Regions from separate parts of the Streptomyces sp. NPDC057099 genome, predicted to be linked through region 2. Evidence: riboswitches for the same ligand, from Rfam matches in the RefSeq annotation. Region 2 holds a riboswitch; each other region holds the start of a gene.
What was found. Region 2 has a riboswitch for cyclic di-AMP ahead of ACFT4A_RS05920 (peptidoglycan DD-metalloendopeptidase family protein). Riboswitches for the same ligand answer to the same signal wherever they lie in the genome.

Region 1 (4,645 bases), on a different contig from region 2:
GCTTGACGGCGTTGGTGGAGCGCGCGGCCATGCCGTACGCCTCGTCGACGCGCTTCAGCGCCTGCGGGAAGCTGATCTTCTCCCGCTGGGAGAGGGCGTCGATCATCGCCTCGGCGCGGTCGCCGATGCCCCGCTTGGGCACGTTGAGGATCCGGCGCAGCGGCACCGAGTCCTCCGGGTTGGCCAGCACGCGCAGGTAGGCCAGGACGTCCCGGACCTCCTTGCGCTCGTAGAAGCGGACGCCGCCGACGACCTTGTAGGGCAGGCCGACGCGGATGAAGATCTCTTCGAAGACACGGGACTGGGCGTTGGTGCGGTAGAAGACGGCGACGTCGCCCGCCTTCGCCTCGCCCGCGTCGGTGAGACGGTCTATCTCGTCGGCGACGAACTGCGCCTCGTCGTGCTCGGTGTCGGCGACGTAGCCGGTGATCTGCGCGCCCGTGCCCGCGTTGGTCCACAGGTTCTTGGGGCGGCGGGACTCGTTGCGCTCGATGACCGCGTTGGCCGCGCTCAGGATCGTCTGCGTGGAGCGGTAGTTCTGCTCGAGCAGGATCGTCGTCGCGTCCGGGTAGTCCTCCTCGAACTGGAGGATGTTGCGGATCGTCGCGCCGCGGAAGGCGTAGATCGACTGGTCGGCGTCACCCACCACGCACAGCTCGGCGGGCGGCAGGTCGTCGGCGCTGGGCGGTACGTCGACGGGGTGCTCGGAGGTGCCCACGAGCTCCCGGACGAGGGAGTACTGGGCGTGGTTGGTGTCCTGGTACTCGTCCACGAGGACGTGGCGGAAGCGGCGGTGGTAGTGCTCGGCGACGTCCGGGAAGGCGCGCAGCAGGTTGACCGTCGTCATGATCAGGTCGTCGAAGTCGAGGGCGTTCGCCTCGCGCAGCCGCGACTGGTACATCGCGTAGGCCTGGGCGAGGGTCTTCTCGAAGCCGTCGGCGGCCTGGGCGGCGAAGTCCTCCTCGTCGATCAGCTCGTTCTTCAGGTTGCTGATCTTGGCGCTGAAGGACTTCGGCGGGAAGCGCTTGGGGTCGAGGTCCAGGTCGCGGCAGACCAGGGCCATCAGGCGCTTGGAGTCGGCGGCGTCGTAGATCGAGAAGCTCGACGTGAAGCCGAGCCTCTTGCTCTCCCGGCGCAGGATGCGCACGCAGGCGCTGTGGAACGTCATCACCCACATGGCGTTCGCGCGCGGGCCGACGAGCTGCTCGACGCGCTCCTTCATCTCGCCGGCGGCCTTGTTGGTGAAGGTGATGGCGAGGATCTGGCCCGGGTGGACGCTCCGCTCGGCGAGCAGGTGGGCGATGCGGTGCGTGAGCACGCGGGTCTTGCCGGAGCCGGCGCCGGCCACGATGAGCAGCGGGGAGCCGGAGTGCACGACGGCGGCGCGCTGGTTGTCGTTCAGCCCCTCCAGGAGCGCGGCGGCGTCCACCGGCGGGCGCGCGGCGCCGTCCCGGTAGTAGGCGTCGCGGTCCGGCGGCACGTCGAACTTCCCGCCGAACAGATCGTCCGGAACGTGCTCCGGTCCGTGTTCGTCCTCGGGCGGCGGCGGGGGCTCGTCCGCTGGGCCCCGCTGGGCCTGGAGGTCCGCCAGGAAGCTGTCGTCAAAGAGGCTGCTCATCGCTCTCCGAGTCTAGGGCGCCCCACTGACAGCCCGCCGCCGCCCTGAGAACATCGCCGAAACGACCCCCCTGTCACCCTCCAGGGCCATGCGAACACAGGCCGCTACGGCCTTCACAATTGCGCGCGAATGATGACCAACCCCCCTCGATTGATCACTCTCGGCGACGTTCATGAGCAAGGTCACGGAAATGTATCGGGCATATCACCCATCAACCTTCACAAGGACCACACGAGTTGGCTACCGTGCGAGGAGGTCACACGACCCCCACCGGCGAACGTCGCCGGGCCGCGTGGCCTCCGCCGAGTCCGGCGTGCCGCAGCGGCAGCCAGAGCCGGGGACCCACCGAGACCCCGGGGTGAATCGGCCCGACTCCCTTTCCGGAGAAGGCCGTAGGGCAACCCTTCCGAAGCACCCGCCCGAACCCGACAGCTAACCCGGTAGGCGGAGCATGGAAGGAGTCGCCTCCCTTGGCGTCGCACCGCAAGTCGCGTCCTACGGGTTCGCGCGTGGCAGGCATACGGACCCCCGCCCTCGCAACGGCGGCCCTCACCTCCGTGGCCCTGCTGTCCCAGTCGGCCAACGCCGCCCCCGAGGCCGACGACAAGCCCAGTCTCGAGGAAGTCGAGAAGAAGGTCGACGACCTCTACCGCCAGGCGGGGTCCGCGACCGAGAAGTACAACGGGGCCAAGGAGAAGACCGCCAAGCAGCGCAAGCGTGTCGACACCCTCCTCGACGACGTCGCCCAGCGCACCCAGAAGCTCAACGAGGCGCGGGAGGAGCTGGGCACCTTCGCCGCCGCCCAGTACCGCACCGGCGCCTCCGCCCCGGACACCGCCACGTTCCTGCTCGCGGACACCCCGCAGGACTACTTCGACCAGACCCAGCTGATGGACCGGATGACCGGCCGTCAGAAGGTGGCGGTCGACGACTACATCACCCAGCAGTCAGAGACGATGGAGAAGCGTCAGGAGGCCACCGAGAGCCTCGAGACGCTCACCGAGTCACAGGGCGACCTGAAGACGGCCAAGGCGACCGTCCAGAGGAAGCTCGCCGACGCGCGCGAGCTGCTGTCGAAGCTGACCGCCGAGGAGAAGGCGCGGCTCGCGGCGATCGAGAAGGAGAAGCAGCAGGAGGCCGCCCGCAAGGCCGCCGAGCTGGCCCGGCAGCAGGCCGAGCAGCAGAAGGAGCGGGAACAGGAGCGGGAGGCCGCCCAGCAGCAGGGCGGCGGTTCCTCCTCGGCGGGTTCGTCCTCGTCGTCCACGGCGCCCGACTCCTCGTACGCCACCAAGGCCGACAAGGCGCTCGCCTTCGCCCGCGCCCAGATCGGCAAGCCGTACGTCTGGGGCGCCACCGGCCCCGGCTCCTACGACTGCTCCGGCATCACCCAGGCCGCCTGGAAGGCCGCCGGGGTGACCCTGCCGCGCACGACGTACGACCAGGTCAACGCCGGCACCACGGTCCCCCTGGCCGACGCACAACCCGGTGACCTGGTCTTCTTCTACGACGATGTCACCCACGTGGGCATCTACATCGGCAACGGCATGATGATCCACGCTCCGAAGCCCGGCACGTACGTGCGCGAGGAGTCGATCTACTACGACGGCGAGTCGTCGATCCACAGCGTGGTGCGGCCGGCCTGACGGGTCTCGCAGGTTTTTGGGCCCCCGCGCGCGTGCCCTGCCCGTAACGCGCGCGGGGCCTCCTAGCATCGGCCCCATGCCCGGCCCCTCCCCCTCCGTCGCCTGGTGGGCGCAGCGTGCTCCGGCGGCCAGTGCCGCCGTGCTGGCGACCGGCACCCTGTCGGTCGGCCTGGATCTGGCGGGGTACGAGGTCCTCTCCCGCATCACCCTCGGCCTGGCCTGCGCGGCCTGGCTGCTGTTCGCCGCGGACTTCACCCGGCGGCTGCTGCGGGCCGGGAGCAGATGGCGGGCGTACACGCGCAGGCCCGGCGTCCTAGAGAGTGTGACGACGGCGGCCCTCACCACCGTGGCGGCGACGGCCGTCCTGGGGACCGCCTTCTCGACGGCCGGCTCCCAGGCTCTGGCCGTGACGCTGCTGGTGCTCGCCGTGCTGCTCTGGCCGGTGCCGCTCGTCCTCGTCCCGCAGGGCGGGGAGCGGCGCGGGCCCGGGACGGTGTTCGCGCGCTGCCTGGCCACGCAGGGGCTCGCCGTGCTCGGTGCGACGCTGGCCGCGGCCGAGTCGGAGGCGTGGCTCGCGCACGCGGCGCTGGTGCTGTTCTGGCTGGGGCTGGTGCTGTACGTCCTCGCCCTGGCCCGTTTCGATGTGCGGCAGGTGGCCGAGGGGACCGGCGATCACTGGCTCGCGGGCGGGGCGCTCGCCCTCTCGGCGCTCGCCGGGGCACGGCTGCTCAGCGCCGACAGCGCGCGTCTGTACCTGTGGAACGAGGACGACCGGGACGTCCTGCGCACCGTGACCGTCGCACTGCTCGTGCTCGCGCTGGTCTGCTATGCCGTCCTGCTCGCCGCCGAGTTCTTCTGGCCCCGGCCCCGCCATGACGTCCGCCGCTGGGCGACCGTGTTCACCTGGGCCAAGACGGGGACGGCGGCACTGGCCGTCGCCGTCGCCCTGGACGTCTCCTGGCTCGACGGCTTCGGGGAGGCGCTGTTGTGGATCGCGGTGGCCGCGTGGCTCGTGGCCGCCGTCTGGACGGCCGCCTCGGCCCGGTCCGGGGTGCGGACCGGGCGCCATGTCAGGTCCAGAGCACGGCGATGAAGACGTTCGCCGTGGTCAGCAGCCCGACCAGGCCGAACAGGCCCTTGTCCACCTTCTCGTCGTCCCGTTTCACGTAGACCAGGCCGAGGATCACGATCAGCAGGGCCAGCTTCACGCCTATCTTGATGTTGTTCACGGACTGGTCGTCGGCCTGGTTGAGGCCGATCAGGATCACACCGGTGACCAGCATCGTCAGCGCGCCGTGCAGCATCGCCGGGGTGTAGCGGGCGGTGCCCTCTCCCATCGCCTTCATCTGGGTGAGAAAGCCGCCCAGGAGCGAGGCGATGCCGA
Region 2 (4,645 bases):
GACCCGCTCGACCGGCTCGCCATCCAGCACGGCTTCAGCCAGATCCATCCGGCCCGGGTCATGGCCGCCTGGGTCACCGACAGCCCGAACGCCATGCTCAACCAGCGGGCCAGCTCCCTGCGGTTCCGGTTCGTCAGTGCCATGGCCGGGGTGCTCGGGGTGGGCGGCGACCTCACGCGCTGGACGGCGGAGGAGCTCGCCGAGGCGCGGCAGTGGGTGGGGCTCTACAAGGAGATCCGGCCCGTGGTGCAGCGCGGCGACCTGTACCGGCTGCGGCCCCCGGAGGGCGGCCTGAGCGCGGTGCAGTACGTCCTCGGCGACGAGGCCGTCGTCCTGGCCTGGCTCCAGGCGCAGCGCTACGGCGAGCCCGTTCCGGCGCTCCGGCTGCGGGGCCTCGACCCGACAGCAACGTACGAATGCCTCGAAACGGGCGAAGTTCACCGAGGGGCCGTACTGGCACATCACGGGCTGCGGGTCGGTCTGCGCGGGGACCTGGATGCCGCGGTCGTCCGCCTTAAGCGCAAGTAGTCGTTCTGTCCGAATAAGGCGAATAAGGCACTTCAGGTGTTTCGGCATAACGTGCCCCGATCGTAAAGGAGATGAGGTCGGGGTGCGTGACCATCGTCATATTCGTGACGATGTGTTGTCGTCATGTTCACGTAATTCTTGCGTTATTCAGGGGCATTGAGGGGAAGCAGAGATCGGAAATCCACGCTCGGTGACGGGAAATGTGCCGACGCGTCAAGAAAAACACCCTCACAGGCAACCGCAAGCTTGTCCCATTGCGTCTCGGTCGCTTACGTTCCACACCAATCCGGACGGACGCCTAATCCTGCCGCCGCCCGGAGCCCGCACACACTCACCCGTGTATGGCAGGAGCGGGGGACCCACAGGTACGACGCCTGTTCCGGTTCCCGGAACGGCTTGGGGTTCAGCCGCACTTCGGCGCGGCCGGGCATCTCCAGCCCGCACCCGACAGCTCACCTCGCAGGCGCCGGAGAGGAATCCGCCATGCCCGCGAAGGGTAAGCACCGCCGCCCGAAGTCCCAGCGTTTCACCCGCTCCATAGCCGTCGCCGGAACCGGCGGGGCCGCCCTCGCCCTTCCGCTCATGGGTGCCGCCGGCGCCCACGCCGCGACCCCGCAGTCGGCTCCGGAAAAGGCCGTCCAGTCCGCTCCGGCCGCTGAGAAGAAGGCCGCCGAAAAGGCCACGGGCGCCCACACGTACACCGTGAAGGCCGGCGACTATCTCGCGAAGATCGCCGACGACCAGAACGTCAGCGGCGGCTGGAAGAAGCTCTACGACGACAACCGTGACGTGGTCGGCTCCGACCCGTCGCTGATCCACCCAGGTCTCGAGCTCTCGGTCGGCGACAAGGCGGCGAGCGCGCCCAAGACGCAGTCGTCCGCGCCGAAGGCGGCCGAGAAGCCGAAGGCGTCGGCCGAGAAGTCGTCCGCCGTCGAGTCGTCCTCCAAGGCCGACACCGCCGCGAAGCCGGCCGCCGCCAAGCCGGCCGCCGAGGCCTCCGGCTTCAGCCTCCCGGTGGACGGCGCCGCCGTCGGCACCCCGTACCACATGTCCGGCAGCATGTGGTCCAGCGGCTACCACACCGGTGTCGACTTCGTCGTCCCGACCGGCACCTCGCTCAAGGCCGTCGGCGCGGGCACGGTCGTCTCCGCCGGCTGGGGCGGCGCGTACGGCAACCAGGTCGTCATCCAGCTCGAGGACGGCAAGTACGCGCAGTACGCCCACCTGTCCCAGCTCTCCGTCTCGGCCGGCCAGACCGTGACGGCCGGGCAGCAGATCGGTCTGTCCGGTGCGACCGGCAACGTGACCGGGCCGCACCTGCACTTCGAGATCCGCACCTCGCCCGACTACGGCTCGGACGTGGACCCGGTCGCCTACCTGCGCTCGCACGGCGTCTCCGTGGGCTGACCGATCGCACGACACCTGCCTGACACGCGGCCGAAGGCCGGACCCCGATCCCCGGGTCCGGCCTTCGGTGTGTGCGGCCGTCGATCGCCTTTCGCCTCAAGGGCCTCAAGGGATCGACAGGAAGCGGCAGTTGGGACACAGTGATCCCGTCGTGAGTGCAAGCGCTTTCTGAAGGAGCTGTGTCCCGTGCCGACCACCCGGAGAACGTTCGGAGCCCTGGCGGCCGGAGCCGCCCTGGCCGCCCTCGCCCCGACGGCGACCGCGAACGCCGCGCCCCGTCACCGCCGCCTGATCGCCCACGACGACTTCTGCCACGGCCTCGCCCAGTGGGCGACCGAACTCCAGGGCGGCGGCACGGTCACCGCCTCCCGCGGCGTCCTGGACATCGACGTGCCGAGCGGAGCGACCGTCTGGTTCCGGCGTCGCCTCGAAGGGCCGTACGTCCTCGAGTACACCGCCACGCCCGTCTCCGAGGGCGGGGTGAACGACCGGGTCTCGGACCTCAACAACTTCTGGAACGCGACCGACGTCCGCTCCCCGGGCGACCTCTTCGCGACGCCGCGTGGCGGGGCGCTGGAGGAGTACGACCACCTGACGACGTACTACGCCGGGTTCGGCGCCAACTACAACACCACGACCCGGCTGCGGCGTTACGTCGGCCAGGCCGGTGTGCGCCCCTTGGTCTACGACTACACCGAGCCGCTGCTGGTCCCGGGCGAGCCGAACCGGGTCCGGATCGTCTCCGACGGGTCGACGGTGCGCTGGTGGAACAACGGGCGGCTCGTCTTCGACTACACCGACCCGCAGCCGTACACGAGCGGGCACTTCGCCTTCCGGACCGTGTGGAGCCACTTCCGGATCACGGGCTTCCGGGTCTGGCGACTGACCCCGCAACATCCCTGAAGGGTGGCCTATTCCGGAGTTGGCGAACACTTTAGGAGTGGCTTATCTCACCGCCCGTCAACCCCTGCCTACGGTCGCGTAGGTCACATTCGAGGGTGAATCATGAGCTGCTGTGGCAGACGATTCGAAGAGTGACAGCAGAGCAGTGATCGGGTCGTACGTGGCGGTGGGGGACAGCTTCACCGAGGGCGTCGGTGATCCCGGCCCCGACGGGGCGTTCGTCGGCTGGGCCGACCGGTTCGCCGTGCTGCTCGCCGACCGCAGGCCCGAAGGCGACTTCCGGTACACCAACCTCGCCGTACGCGGAAAACTCCTCGACCAGATCGTGGCGAACCAGCTTCCGAGGGCCGTAGACATGGCCCCGGACCTCGTCTCCTTCTGCGCCGGGGGCAACGACATCATCCGGCCCGGCACCGACCCGGACGAGGTGGCCGAGCGGTTCGAACGGGCCATCGCCCAGCTGACCGCGGTGGCCGGCACGGTGATGGTGACGACCGGGTTCGACACCCGTGGCGTGCCCGTGCTCAAGCATCTGCGCGGCAAGATCGCCACGTACAACGGGCATGTCCGGGCCGTCGCCGACCGGTACGGCTGCCCGGTGCTCGACCTGTGGTCCCTGCGCAGTGTCCAGGACCGTCGGGCCTGGGACGCCGACCGGCTGCACCTGTCGCCCGACGGGCACACGCGCGTGGCGCTCCGGGCGGGTCAGGTGCTCGGCCTCGAGGTGCCGGCCGACCCCGAGCAGGAGTGGCCCCCGCTGCCGCCCCGCGGCACCCTCGACGTCCGGCGGGACAACGTCCACTGGGCGCGCGAGTTCCTGGTGCCGTGGATCGGGCGCCGGTTGCGCGGGGAGTCGTCGGGGGACCATGTGACGGCCAAGGGGGCGCTGTCGCCGGAGGACATCAGGATGCGGATCGGTTCGGTGGCGTGAGTGCGCTGGGGCGGGGGTGCCCGGGTGTGACCGGCTCACGGCAAGGCCGCTGAGTCCAGACCCAGTTCGCGGGACAGCGCGTCCTCCACCCACTCCTGCGCCCGCGCCCGTGGCACCGCGCCCTCGTAGGACGTCAGCTGGACGGCGAGACCGTCGAGCAGGGCGGTCAGGCGCAGGGCCGTGCCGTGCGGGTCGGGGCAGTGGAACTCGCCGACCGCGACGCCCTCCGCGATGACCTCGGCGATGGCCGCCTTCCACTGCCGGTCGAGCTCCTGGGCGACCTCCCGCAGCGCGGGCTCGCGCAGCGCCGCCGCCCAGCCCTCGATCCACAGCCGCCAGCCCTTGGCCTGGCCCGTCGGGGCGTACCACCGTACGGCCGACCGCAGCCGGCGCAGCGCCGACGTACGGCGTCCCAGCAGCTTGCGCAGATGCGCGAGGTCGCCCTCCGCCGCGTGCCGGAACGCGGCGGCGACCAGCTGTTCCTTCGTCGAGAAGTGATAGAGGACCAGCGCGTTGCTCACACCGAGCACCGAGGCGATGTCGGCGATGCGGACCGCCGTCACACCCCGGGCCTCGATCTGCTCGACGGCGGCCCGCAGCAGATCACCGCGCCGTTCCGCCACGCTCAACCGGACTCTCGTCACGCCGTCACCCTACACACGCGCGTGCACCCCCTTGACGTGTGGATTCGGCCGGTTCGCCGTCCCTCAGCGGTACCAGCCGAAGCGCTCCGCGATCACCGGAAGCCGGTCCGCCGCGATCGCGTGCGCGGCGGCTCGCGGTGTCGTCCCGTCGGCCTGCGCGCGGGCCAGCATCCGCTCGACCAGGGTCCGCATCGAGCCACGGGTGTGGGCGAACGCTTCCTCCGCGTCGGCG
Region 3 (4,645 bases), on a different contig from region 2:
GGACCCACGAACAGGCCGCGGAGGACCTCATGAGCAGGCCGTGGAGGACCTCCGCCGCCACGGCACGTCGTCCGACGTCGGCCGTGTCCCGTCCTCCTGGAGCCCCTGCGCGATCGCCGCGGAGATCTCCTCCAGCTGCGCCACCTGCTCCTCGCTGAGCCGGTCGAACACGAAGCTCCGCACGGTCTCGACATGCCCGGGCGCCGCGCGCTCCAGTACGGCGAACCCCGCCTCGGTCAGTGCGGCGATGCTGCCCCGCTTGTCGTACCGGCAGGCCTCGCGCCGCAGCATGCCGTCCTTCTCCAGCCGTGTCACCGCGTACGTCAGGCGGCTGCGCGTGATCTTCAGCCGCTCGGCGAGATCGGTCATGCGCAGGCGCTGTTCGGGGGACTCCGACAGGACGGACAGGATGGAGTAGTAAAGGTGCGGCATGCCGGCGTCCTGCTGGAGCTGCCGGTCGATCGCGTCCTCCAGGAGCAGCGAGGAGGCGATGTAGGCGCGCCAGGCGCGTTGCTCCTCGGGGGTGAGCCAGCGAGTCGTCATGCCGCCAGTGTAGGTTTGTTTCAAACTTGAACCAAGACCCGGCAGGCCCTAGGCCCCGCCGGTCCGCCGTCCCACCCGACCGGGGAGCGTCGATGCCTCACCCGTACGTCCTGCTGTCCGCCGCCGTCTCCCTCGACGGCTACCTGGACGACACCGGGCCCGAACGCCTGCTGCTGTCCGGCCCGGCCGACTTCGACCGGGTCGACGAGGTCCGGGCGTCCGTCGACGCGATCCTGGTCGGCGCCGGCACCATCCGCGCCGACAACCCGCGCCTGCTGGTCAACTCGGAAGAGCGGCGGGCCGCCCGCACAGCTGCCGGCCGGCCCGAATACCCCCTCAAGGTCACCGTCAGCGGCACCGGCGACCTCGACCCCGAGGCGCGGTTCTGGCACACGGGCGGCGAGAAGGTCCTCTACACGACCGACCAGGGCGCCGAGCGTGCCCGGACCCTCGGTCTCGCCACCGACGTGGTCCCCCTCGGCACCGACCTCGACTGGCGTCGGCTCCTCACCCACCTGCACGACGTACGGGGTGTGCGACGGCTCATGGTCGAGGGCGGCGGCCTGATCCACACCCAGCTCCTCACCCAGGGCCTGGCCGACGAACTCCAACTGGTCCTCGCCCCGCTCTTCGTGGGCGACCCGAAGGCCCCCCGCCTCTTCGGGCCCGGCGGCTACCAGGGCGGCCGGCTCCGGCTGCTGGAGACGCGGCGGATCGAGGACGTCGTCCTCATGCGCTACGAACCCACCGCCCCGGGCAGCGGCCCCCTCGCCACCGCCGCCGACCACCACTGGCTGGCCCTCGCCTGCGAACTGGCGGACCTCTGCCCGCCGTCGGACACGGCGTTCAGCGTGGGCGCGGTGGTGGTCGCGGCCGACGGCACGGAACTGGCCCGCGGCCACTCCCGCGAGGGCGGCGACCCTCTCGCGCACGCCGAGGAGGCGGCCCTGGCGAAGCTCGACCCGTCCGACCCGCGACTCGCCACCGCCACGGTCTACAGCAGCCTGGAGCCCTGCGCCCGCCGCGCCTCCCGCCCCGCACCCTGCGCCCGGCTGCTCCTCGACGCGGGCGTCCGCCGAGTGGTCACCGCCTGGCACGAGCCGGACACCTTCGTCCAGGACGCCGACGGCAGCGGAGTCCTGGCGGCCGGCGGGGCGATGGTCGTCGCCCTCCCGGAACACGAGCAGCGGGCCAAAGCCCCGAACCGTCACCTGCTCTAGGGGACGGATTCCGCTGCTGAGCATGAGGTGGTCAAGAGTGGTCCCGCGGATGGCGTACACTGGAATCACAACGACGCGGGGTGGAGCAGCTCGGTAGCTCGCTGGGCTCATAACCCAGAGGTCGCAGGTTCAAATCCTGTCCCCGCTACTGAAGGCCGAGGGCCGGAATCCGAAAGGGTTCCGGCCCTCGGTGTTTTCCGGTTTCCGTGCCGCCGTTACTGCCAGTGAGTGAAGCGCGCCGCTCCGCATAGCAACTGACATGCCGTCAATACCCGGTCGTCACTTACGGAGCGGGTAACTCGCCCGATTTACGCCGGTCATGGCAGGTAAGTCCGCACGAAAAAGGTTAATGATCAAGTGGAATCGCTGGAATCCACTCCCCGGGTCTATTAACGTTCGATAACGCAGCGCGGTCGTCCCAGCCGTCACAGAAGGCGGCTCCGTGCGCACGCGCCGAATCCCGAAAGGGAACCGGGGAACCACCACTTGGGGTGAATCGGGCGTAAACCACCGTGGAAGCACGGCCGGTATACGCGCGTAGGAGACCTTCCTGCTCCGAACCCGTCAGCTAACCCGGTAGGCGAGAAGGAAGGAAAGGAGTACGCCCACGTGGCGTCCAACCGGCCTGCCCCCGCGGCCCCGTTCGCGCGGAACCAGCGCGACACCGAGACTTTCGGCTACGGCGGTCAGCGCACCGACGAGGGCCCGTTCCAGGAGTGGAACCCCACCGAGGAATCCATCCGTCCCGTCCGTGGCCGGCATCGCGTCACCAAGCAGCGCGGCGGAGGTCTCGCCCGCAGCTCCACCGTCCTGGGCGTCGGCGTCATAGCCGCCGTGGGCGCGGGCGGCATGGCCAGCGCCCAGACCGGCAAGCCGCCGGTCTCCATCTCCGTGCCGGACCTGCCCTCGGTGGGTTCCCTCATCTCGGACGACGACACCCCCGCGGGCTCCTCGACTCCGCTCAGCGGTCTCGGCAAGGCCACGGCGGACACCGAGGAGAACTCCTCCGGCGCCGGCGAGGCGCTGCGCGCCCGGATCATGGCCCAGGTCGAGTACCAGCAGGACCAGATCGACACCAAGGCCGCGCAGGACGCCGCCGACGCCGCCGAGAAGGCGGCCGCGGAAGCCGTGGCCAAGGCGGAGAAGGAAGCCAAGGACAAGGCCGCCGAGGCCAAGCGGAAGGCGGAGGAGGAGGCCAAGAAGAAGGCCGAGGCCGAGCGTCTCGCCGCCCTCGCCAAGCAGTTCACGCTGCCGACCTCCGCGTACACCCTCACCTCGACCTTCGGTCAGGCCGGCGCCTACTGGTCCTCCGGCTACCACACGGGTCTCGACTTCGCCGCCCCCACGGGCACGCCGATCAAGGCGGTGCACAGCGGCACCATCACCGAGGCGGGCTGGAACGGCTCGTACGGCTACAAGACGGTCCTCACCCTCGATGACGGCACGGAGATCTGGTACGCGCACCAGTCCTCCATCGGCGTCAGCGTCGGCCAGAAGGTCAGCACGGGCGATGTCATCGGCCGTGTCGGCGCCACCGGCAACGTCACCGGCGCCCACCTGCACCTCGAGGTGCACTCCGGTGGCTCCAGCAGCGGGATCGACCCGATGGCGTGGCTGCGGGGCAAGGGACTGAACCCGTAAGCGGCGCAAGCCAGTCGAAGCACCGGCGGCCCTGACGACGACCCCCCGACGTCAGGGCCGCCGGTTTTCGGTGTGTGCGGGGGCGTTTACAGGACCTTTGCGTCTGTCCTGGAATGAGCCGCTCCGGCATGGCCGTTGACGAGGAGCATGACTTCTCTTCGCAAGCTCGGCTCCTCCGACCTCGAAATCTTCCCGCTCGCCCTCGGTGGCAACGTCTTCGGCTGGACCGCCGACGAGGCGCAGTCGTTCGCCGTGCTCGACGCGTACACCGCCGCCGGCGGCAACTTCGTCGACACCGCCGACGTGTACTCGGCGTGGGTCGACGGCAACCAGGGCGGCGAGTCCGAGACCGTCCTCGGCAAGTGGCTCGAGGTGCGCGGCAATCGAGCCGATGTCGTCGTCGCCACCAAGGTCAGCCAGCACCCCGAGTTCCAGGGCCTGTCCGCCGCCAACATCAAGGCCGCCGCCGACGCCTCGCTGCGCCGGCTGCGCACCGACTACATCGACCTCTACTACACCCACTTCGACCAGCCCGATGTGCCGGTGGAGGAGATCATCGGGGCGCTCGACGAGCTGGTGAAGGCCGGGAAGGTGCGGCACATAGCCGCCTCCAACATCTCGGCGGAGCGGCTGCGGGCCTCCCTGGAGTTCTCCGACCGCGAGGGCCTCGCCCGGTATGTCGCCCTCCAGCCCCACTACAACCTGGTCTCCCGCGACACCTACGAGGGTGAGCTCCTGGACCTCGCCGAGCGCTCCGGCCTGGCGGCCGTCCCGTACTACGCGCTCGCGTCCGGCTTCCTCACCGGCAAGTACCGGCCCGGTACGACCGTCGACAGCGCGCGGGCCGGCGGCGCCGCCAAGCACCTGGAGACCGACCGTGGCCTCCGCGTCCTCGCCGCCCTCGACGAGATCGCCACGGCCCACGACGTCCCCGTCGCCACGGTCGCCCTGTCCTGGCTCGCCGCGCAGCCGACGGTGGCAGCGCCGATCGCCTCCGCCCGCACGGTGGAGCAACTGCCGGCACTGGTCGGAGTCGGGGACCTCACCCTGACCGAGACGGAGATCGACCGCCTGACGGAGGCTTCGGCCTGAGCGGCCGCTGCGGCGGGTGAGGCGGGGTTTCGTCCTGCTCGCTGAGCACGCTCGCCGAGCAGGACGACCAGGGGGGCAGCGCCTCGGCACGCGCTGCCGGGACGGGCCCGGGCCTGTGCGGTGGGGCTTCGGCTGGGGTGCTTGGCCTG
Region 4 (4,645 bases), on a different contig from region 2:
TGCCCGAGCCGGTCCAGGGACAGGCCAGTGATCTGGCGATCCAGGCCGACGAGCTGCTGCGGATCCGGACCCGCATGGAGGAGATGCTCGCGCTGCACACGGGCCGCACCCGGGAGCAGGTGAGCGAGGACATCGAGCGGGACAAGATCCTCACCGCCCGGGAGGCGGTGGAGTACGGCCTGGTGGACCGGATCGTCCCCGACCGCAAGGCCACCATGGCCGCGCCGACCGGAAGGTGAGCCGCCGGTGCTGCCGCCCGAACTGCCGCCGCTGCCCGCCCTGACCCGTGCGGAGGCGGAGCTGATCGACCGTTATCTGGAGGTCGTGGACCTGCTCGGCCGCGTCAATCCGGCGCTGCACGGCGACACCTACCGCGGACTGCGCGCCGCCCAGGCCCTGGTCGGCAAGGCGACCGCGCTGCGTGACGCGCTGGCCCTGATGCACCAGCGGGGCGAGACGGAGCTGCACGCCGACACACTGGCCCGGGCGCTGCGGGTGCTGGACGGCGAGCGCCGCACCGCCCGCGTCACCCTGCCCCCGGAGTCCGTCGGTTGACGCGGAGCCGGCCGATCCATCGGCCCGGACGCGCGCTCTGTCGACGTGGCGTCCGGGCTTGAGTCGAAACGGGCCAAACGACGTACCGCTGTTCGGAGTAGACGGGACACCAATTTTTGGACCGTCACGGTTGCGCGACGCGCACGCCGGAGGAGCGGAATTAGACATTCCGTCGCTGGTCCGGCGGTGCGCGGCGTGGTGGACACCCGGTCGAACACAGACGTGTCCACCCGAACGGGTGAGTGGTGAGTAACAACACAAATCCCCGGTTCCGTTGGGATTTCATGACAACCATCAGTCAAGATCCCTGACTGACGACAAGACCCCGCCACAGCGGCGGGGCGATCCGGGCGGACGCCGAGTCCTGCCGCCGCCTGGATGACCGGTCGACAGGAGTGGATCGGCAGGAGTGGAGGACCCAAGCACGACGGGTCGCCGGGACGGTCACGCCATGACCGGAACCGAGCAGCCCTTGGGGTGAAGCCGCGTCAGCGGCCGGGCAACTTCGCCAGCCCGAATCCGACAGGTCATCCTTCACAGGCGGCTGACGAAGGGTTGCGCATGACTGCGCTCAATCGTGTCCCGTCGCTCATGGTCCGGGCCGGTACGGCCTCGGCCCTCACCATCGCCGCCGTGGGCGGCTCGATCGTGGCCCCCGGCCTCTCCTCCGAGGCATCGGCAGCCACGTCGGCGACCAAGGCACTCCAGATAGCGGCCTCGAAGAAGGGATCGCCCTACAAGTACGGCGCCACCGGCCCGCACCGGTTCGACTGCTCGGGCCTCACGCTGTACTCGTTCAAGAAGGTCGGCAAGAAGCTGCCGCGCACTGCCGCCCAGCAGTACAACAAGACCCGCCACATCTCCGCCCAGAACCGCAAGGCGGGAGACCTGGTGTTCTTCCACTCGGGCCGGAACGTGTACCACGTGGGTATCTACGCGGGTAAGAACAAGCTCTGGCACGCCCCGAAGAGCGGGGACGTGGTGCGGCTGCAGAAGATCTGGACCAAGAGTGTCTGGTACGGGCGCGTGAAGTGATCCCACGGGCGTGCGGCGCTGCCTGAGACGCGCCGCCGCACGCCCACGGCGGCTGCGCGGTGGGGCTACGGCTCCTGCTGTCCCGCCGCCGTCATGGGCTGGGCCGGGACGGTCCAGGGAAGTTCGACGGAGATGGTCTTGCCGCCCTCGCGGGTGGGGCGGATCCTGAGCCTGCCGCCGCATTCGGCGGTCAGCCAGCGGATGATGACCAGGCCGCGGCCGTTGTCCTGCTGGACGGCGGCGGGGAGCCGTCTGGGGAGCCGTGGGTGGCTGTCCGTGACACCGATGCGCAGCCGTTCGTCGCGGTCCAGGGCGACGTCCACCGTGAACGTGGGCGACTGCCCGAAGGTGTGCTGGACGGCGTTGGTGGCGAGCTCGGAGATGATCAGCCGGACGGTGTCGGACACCTCCGTGTACGCCGGCAGGCCCCACTCCGCCAGCGTGTCCACCACGTAGGCACGCGCTGCGGAGACCGAGGCGGGATCGCTCGGCAGAGTGACGGATGATTCCAAATGGTCTGCCATGGCGACGTCGTCCCTTTCCCACGGGACCGCAGCCCGACACGGAGCGGACGGTTCGAGTACGGTCCCGGACTGGTGCTTCGCCGCCAGAGTGCCACCAGAACACCCGCGAAGGGCGGCGATCCACCAAGATATGCATATATCTGTCGCCCAAAGCGGTGAACTCTACGACGCGAGACCGTATTCGGGTGGCTCGGAAGGAGTAAGGAGAAGCCCATGCAGCACGGTCCCGCGGTGCGCCGCCGGAAACTGGGCGCCGAACTGCGCGCGCTGCGCACCTCGGCGGGTCTCACCAGCGGTGAGGCCGCCCGGCTGGTGGGCTGGCACCAGTCCAAGGTCAGCCGGATCGAGACGGGCACGAGCGGGGTGAAACCGGCCGATGTGCGGTTACTTCTCGACACCTACGGTGTGACGGACTCCCAACTTCGCGAACTGCTCCTGGTGTTGGCGGAATCCGACGACGGGAGCGGCCGGCACCACTGGTGGCACGCCTACCGCGGGGTGCTGCCGCCGACCTACCGGGACTTCATCAGCCTGGAGTCGCAGGCCACCGCCATGCGCACGCTGGAGACCACCGTCGTCCCGGGGCTGCTCCAGACGCCCGAGTACGCGCGCGCGGTGACGAAGGCCGCGGTGGAGGGGCTGTCGGAGGACCGGCTCGACACGCTGGTCGAGGTGCGACTGGCCCGGCAGGACGTGCTGCGCGCGGATCCGCCGCTGGAGCTGAGCGCCGTCCTGGACGAGGCCGTGCTGCGGCGGGAGGTGGGCGGGCCCGGGGTCATGTCCCGGCAGCTGGAACGCCTGGTCGAGGCCGCACGCTTGCCCCAAGTGCGGCTCCAGGTACTGCCGTTCGCCGCCGGAGCACACATCGGTGTTACCGGCCCTTTCGTTGTCTTCTCATTTTCGAGCACTTCTGATCTGAACGTGGTTGTTCTCGACCACTTGACGAGTAGCCTCTACCTCGAACGGAAAGAAGACCTCCAGGCCTACACGGAGGCCTTCAACGCCCTTCAGATCCACGCCCTTTCGCCCGAGGACTCGTTGGATTACATCGCCGGGACAGCCGCCGGCGCGTAAGGAGGCACCATGCGTGCACTGCCTCGTCATGTCCCCTCAAGCATCGAACTGCACGGTGTGCGGTGGTTGCGCAGCAGCTACAGCACCGGCGCGAACAACTGCGTCGAGACCGCGTGTCCGGACACCCCGCCCTGGGCCGGACTGCTCGCCGTGCGCGACTCCAAGGACCCGGCCGGGCCCGCGCTGCTCTTCTCATCGAGGAGCTGGGCGGAGTTCACGGCCGCGGTCGACCACATCTGACCGTTTCTGATCAGTCCGTCATCGTGTGACGCACGGCCGTGTCACGCCGACTCATGGCCGCGTCTCGCCGATCAGCCGTACAGCGCGTTCGATCTGTTCCCCGGTCAGGTCCGCGCGGGCGGTCAGCCTGAGTCGCGAGATGCCGTCGGGCACGGAAGGAGGACGGAAGCAGCCCACGGCCAGGCCCGCCGCGCGGCACTCGGCCGCCCAGCGCACGGCGTCCTCGGGAGAGGGCGCACGCACCGAGACCACCGCGGCGTCCGGACGTACCGCTTCCAGACCCGCGGCGGTCAGGCGTGCGTGCAGTTCGCCCGCCACCGCGCGGGCCCGTGCCGCCCGCTCCGGCTCGCGGCGCAGCAGCCGCAGGGCCGACAGGGCCGCCCCCGCCGCCGCGGGGGCGAGTCCCGTGTCGAAGATGAACGTCCGTGCCGCGTTGACCAGGTGGTCGATCACCCGGGCGGGGCCGAGGACGGCTCCGCCCTGGCTGCCGAGCGACTTGGACAGCGTGACCGTGACGACGACGTCGTCGGCGCCCGCGAGCCCCGCCGCGTGCGGGCCGCCCCGGCCGCCGTCCCCGAGGACGCCCAGGCCGTGGGCGTCGTCGACCACCAGCCCGGCGCCGTGCTCCCGGCAAGCCGCGGCGAGGGCCGCGAGCGGGGCCGCGTCGCCGTCGACCGAGAAGACCGTGTCGGACACGGCGATCGCGGCGCCCTCGTGTGCCGAGAGTGCCTTGCGGACGGCGTCCGGCTCGGCGTGCGCCACCACCTGGGTCGTGCCGCGGGCCAGCCGGCAGCCGTCGATGAGCGAGGCATGGTTGCCCGCGTCGGAGACGATCAGAGAGCCGTGCGGGGCCAGCGCGGTGACCGCCGCGAGGTTGGCCGCGTAGCCGGAGGAGAAGACGAGGGCCGCCTCGGCACCGCAGAATTCGGCCAGTTCCCGTTCCAGTTCCGCGTGCAGTTCGGTGCTGCCGGTGACGAGCCGGGAGCCGGTGGAACCGCCGCCCCAGACCCGCGCGGCACGGGCCGCGCCCTCGGTGACCTCGGGGTGCCGGGCCAGCCCCAGGTAGTCGTTGCTCGCCAGATCGAGGAGCGGTGAGGCTGCCGGACGGGGGCGCAGAGTCCGTACGAGTCCGGCGCGGCGGCGCACCCGCGCCTGCTCGTCGATCCAGCCGAACGCCATGGGTGGTCCTCCGGGAGAATTTGTAGGCAGTGCACAGA

Region 1: linked by a shared signal. The riboswitch ahead of ACFT4A_RS41345 (NlpC/P60 family protein) and the one ahead of ACFT4A_RS05920 (peptidoglycan DD-metalloendopeptidase family protein) in region 2 are both predicted to bind cyclic di-AMP.
Region 3: linked by a shared signal. The riboswitch ahead of ACFT4A_RS25835 (M23 family metallopeptidase) and the one ahead of ACFT4A_RS05920 (peptidoglycan DD-metalloendopeptidase family protein) in region 2 are both predicted to bind cyclic di-AMP.
Region 4: linked by a shared signal. The riboswitch ahead of ACFT4A_RS00835 (C40 family peptidase) and the one ahead of ACFT4A_RS05920 (peptidoglycan DD-metalloendopeptidase family protein) in region 2 are both predicted to bind cyclic di-AMP.

Annotation. Positions count from the first base shown of each region.
Region 1 is NZ_JBHUTX010000082.1:372-5,016, reverse strand. It holds gene pcrA (DNA helicase PcrA) at 1-1,618, opposite strand, end outside; cyclic di-AMP (ydaO/yuaA leader) riboswitch at 1,923-2,080, shown strand; gene ACFT4A_RS41345 (NlpC/P60 family protein) at 2,089-3,261, shown strand; gene ACFT4A_RS41340 (hypothetical protein) at 3,338-4,354, shown strand; gene ACFT4A_RS41335 (hypothetical protein) at 4,332-4,645, opposite strand, start outside.
Region 2 is NZ_JBHUTX010000003.1:279,675-284,319, forward strand. It holds gene ACFT4A_RS05915 (alpha-galactosidase) at 1-528, shown strand, start outside; cyclic di-AMP (ydaO/yuaA leader) riboswitch at 851-1,007, shown strand; gene ACFT4A_RS05920 (peptidoglycan DD-metalloendopeptidase family protein) at 1,012-1,935, shown strand; gene ACFT4A_RS05925 (DUF6250 domain-containing protein) at 2,122-2,838, shown strand; gene ACFT4A_RS05930 (SGNH/GDSL hydrolase family protein) at 2,984-3,769, shown strand; gene ACFT4A_RS05935 (TetR/AcrR family transcriptional regulator) at 3,805-4,413, opposite strand; gene ACFT4A_RS05940 (Glu/Leu/Phe/Val dehydrogenase dimerization domain-containing protein) at 4,477-4,645, opposite strand, start outside.
Region 3 is NZ_JBHUTX010000023.1:85,596-90,240, forward strand. It holds gene ACFT4A_RS25820 (MarR family transcriptional regulator) at 28-543, opposite strand; gene ACFT4A_RS25825 (dihydrofolate reductase family protein) at 636-1,763, shown strand; tRNA gene ACFT4A_RS25830 (tRNA-Met) at 1,838-1,911, shown strand; cyclic di-AMP (ydaO/yuaA leader) riboswitch at 2,205-2,361, shown strand; gene ACFT4A_RS25835 (M23 family metallopeptidase) at 2,373-3,404, shown strand; gene ACFT4A_RS25840 (aldo/keto reductase) at 3,552-4,496, shown strand.
Region 4 is NZ_JBHUTX010000001.1:173,425-178,069, reverse strand. It holds gene ACFT4A_RS00845 (ATP-dependent Clp protease proteolytic subunit) at 1-239, shown strand, start outside; gene ACFT4A_RS00840 (hypothetical protein) at 247-555, shown strand; cyclic di-AMP (ydaO/yuaA leader) riboswitch at 901-1,113, shown strand; gene ACFT4A_RS00835 (C40 family peptidase) at 1,117-1,590, shown strand; gene ACFT4A_RS00830 (ATP-binding protein) at 1,656-2,114, opposite strand; gene ACFT4A_RS00825 (helix-turn-helix domain-containing protein) at 2,328-3,188, shown strand; gene ACFT4A_RS00820 (DUF397 domain-containing protein) at 3,198-3,428, shown strand; gene ACFT4A_RS00815 (8-amino-7-oxononanoate synthase) at 3,480-4,607, opposite strand.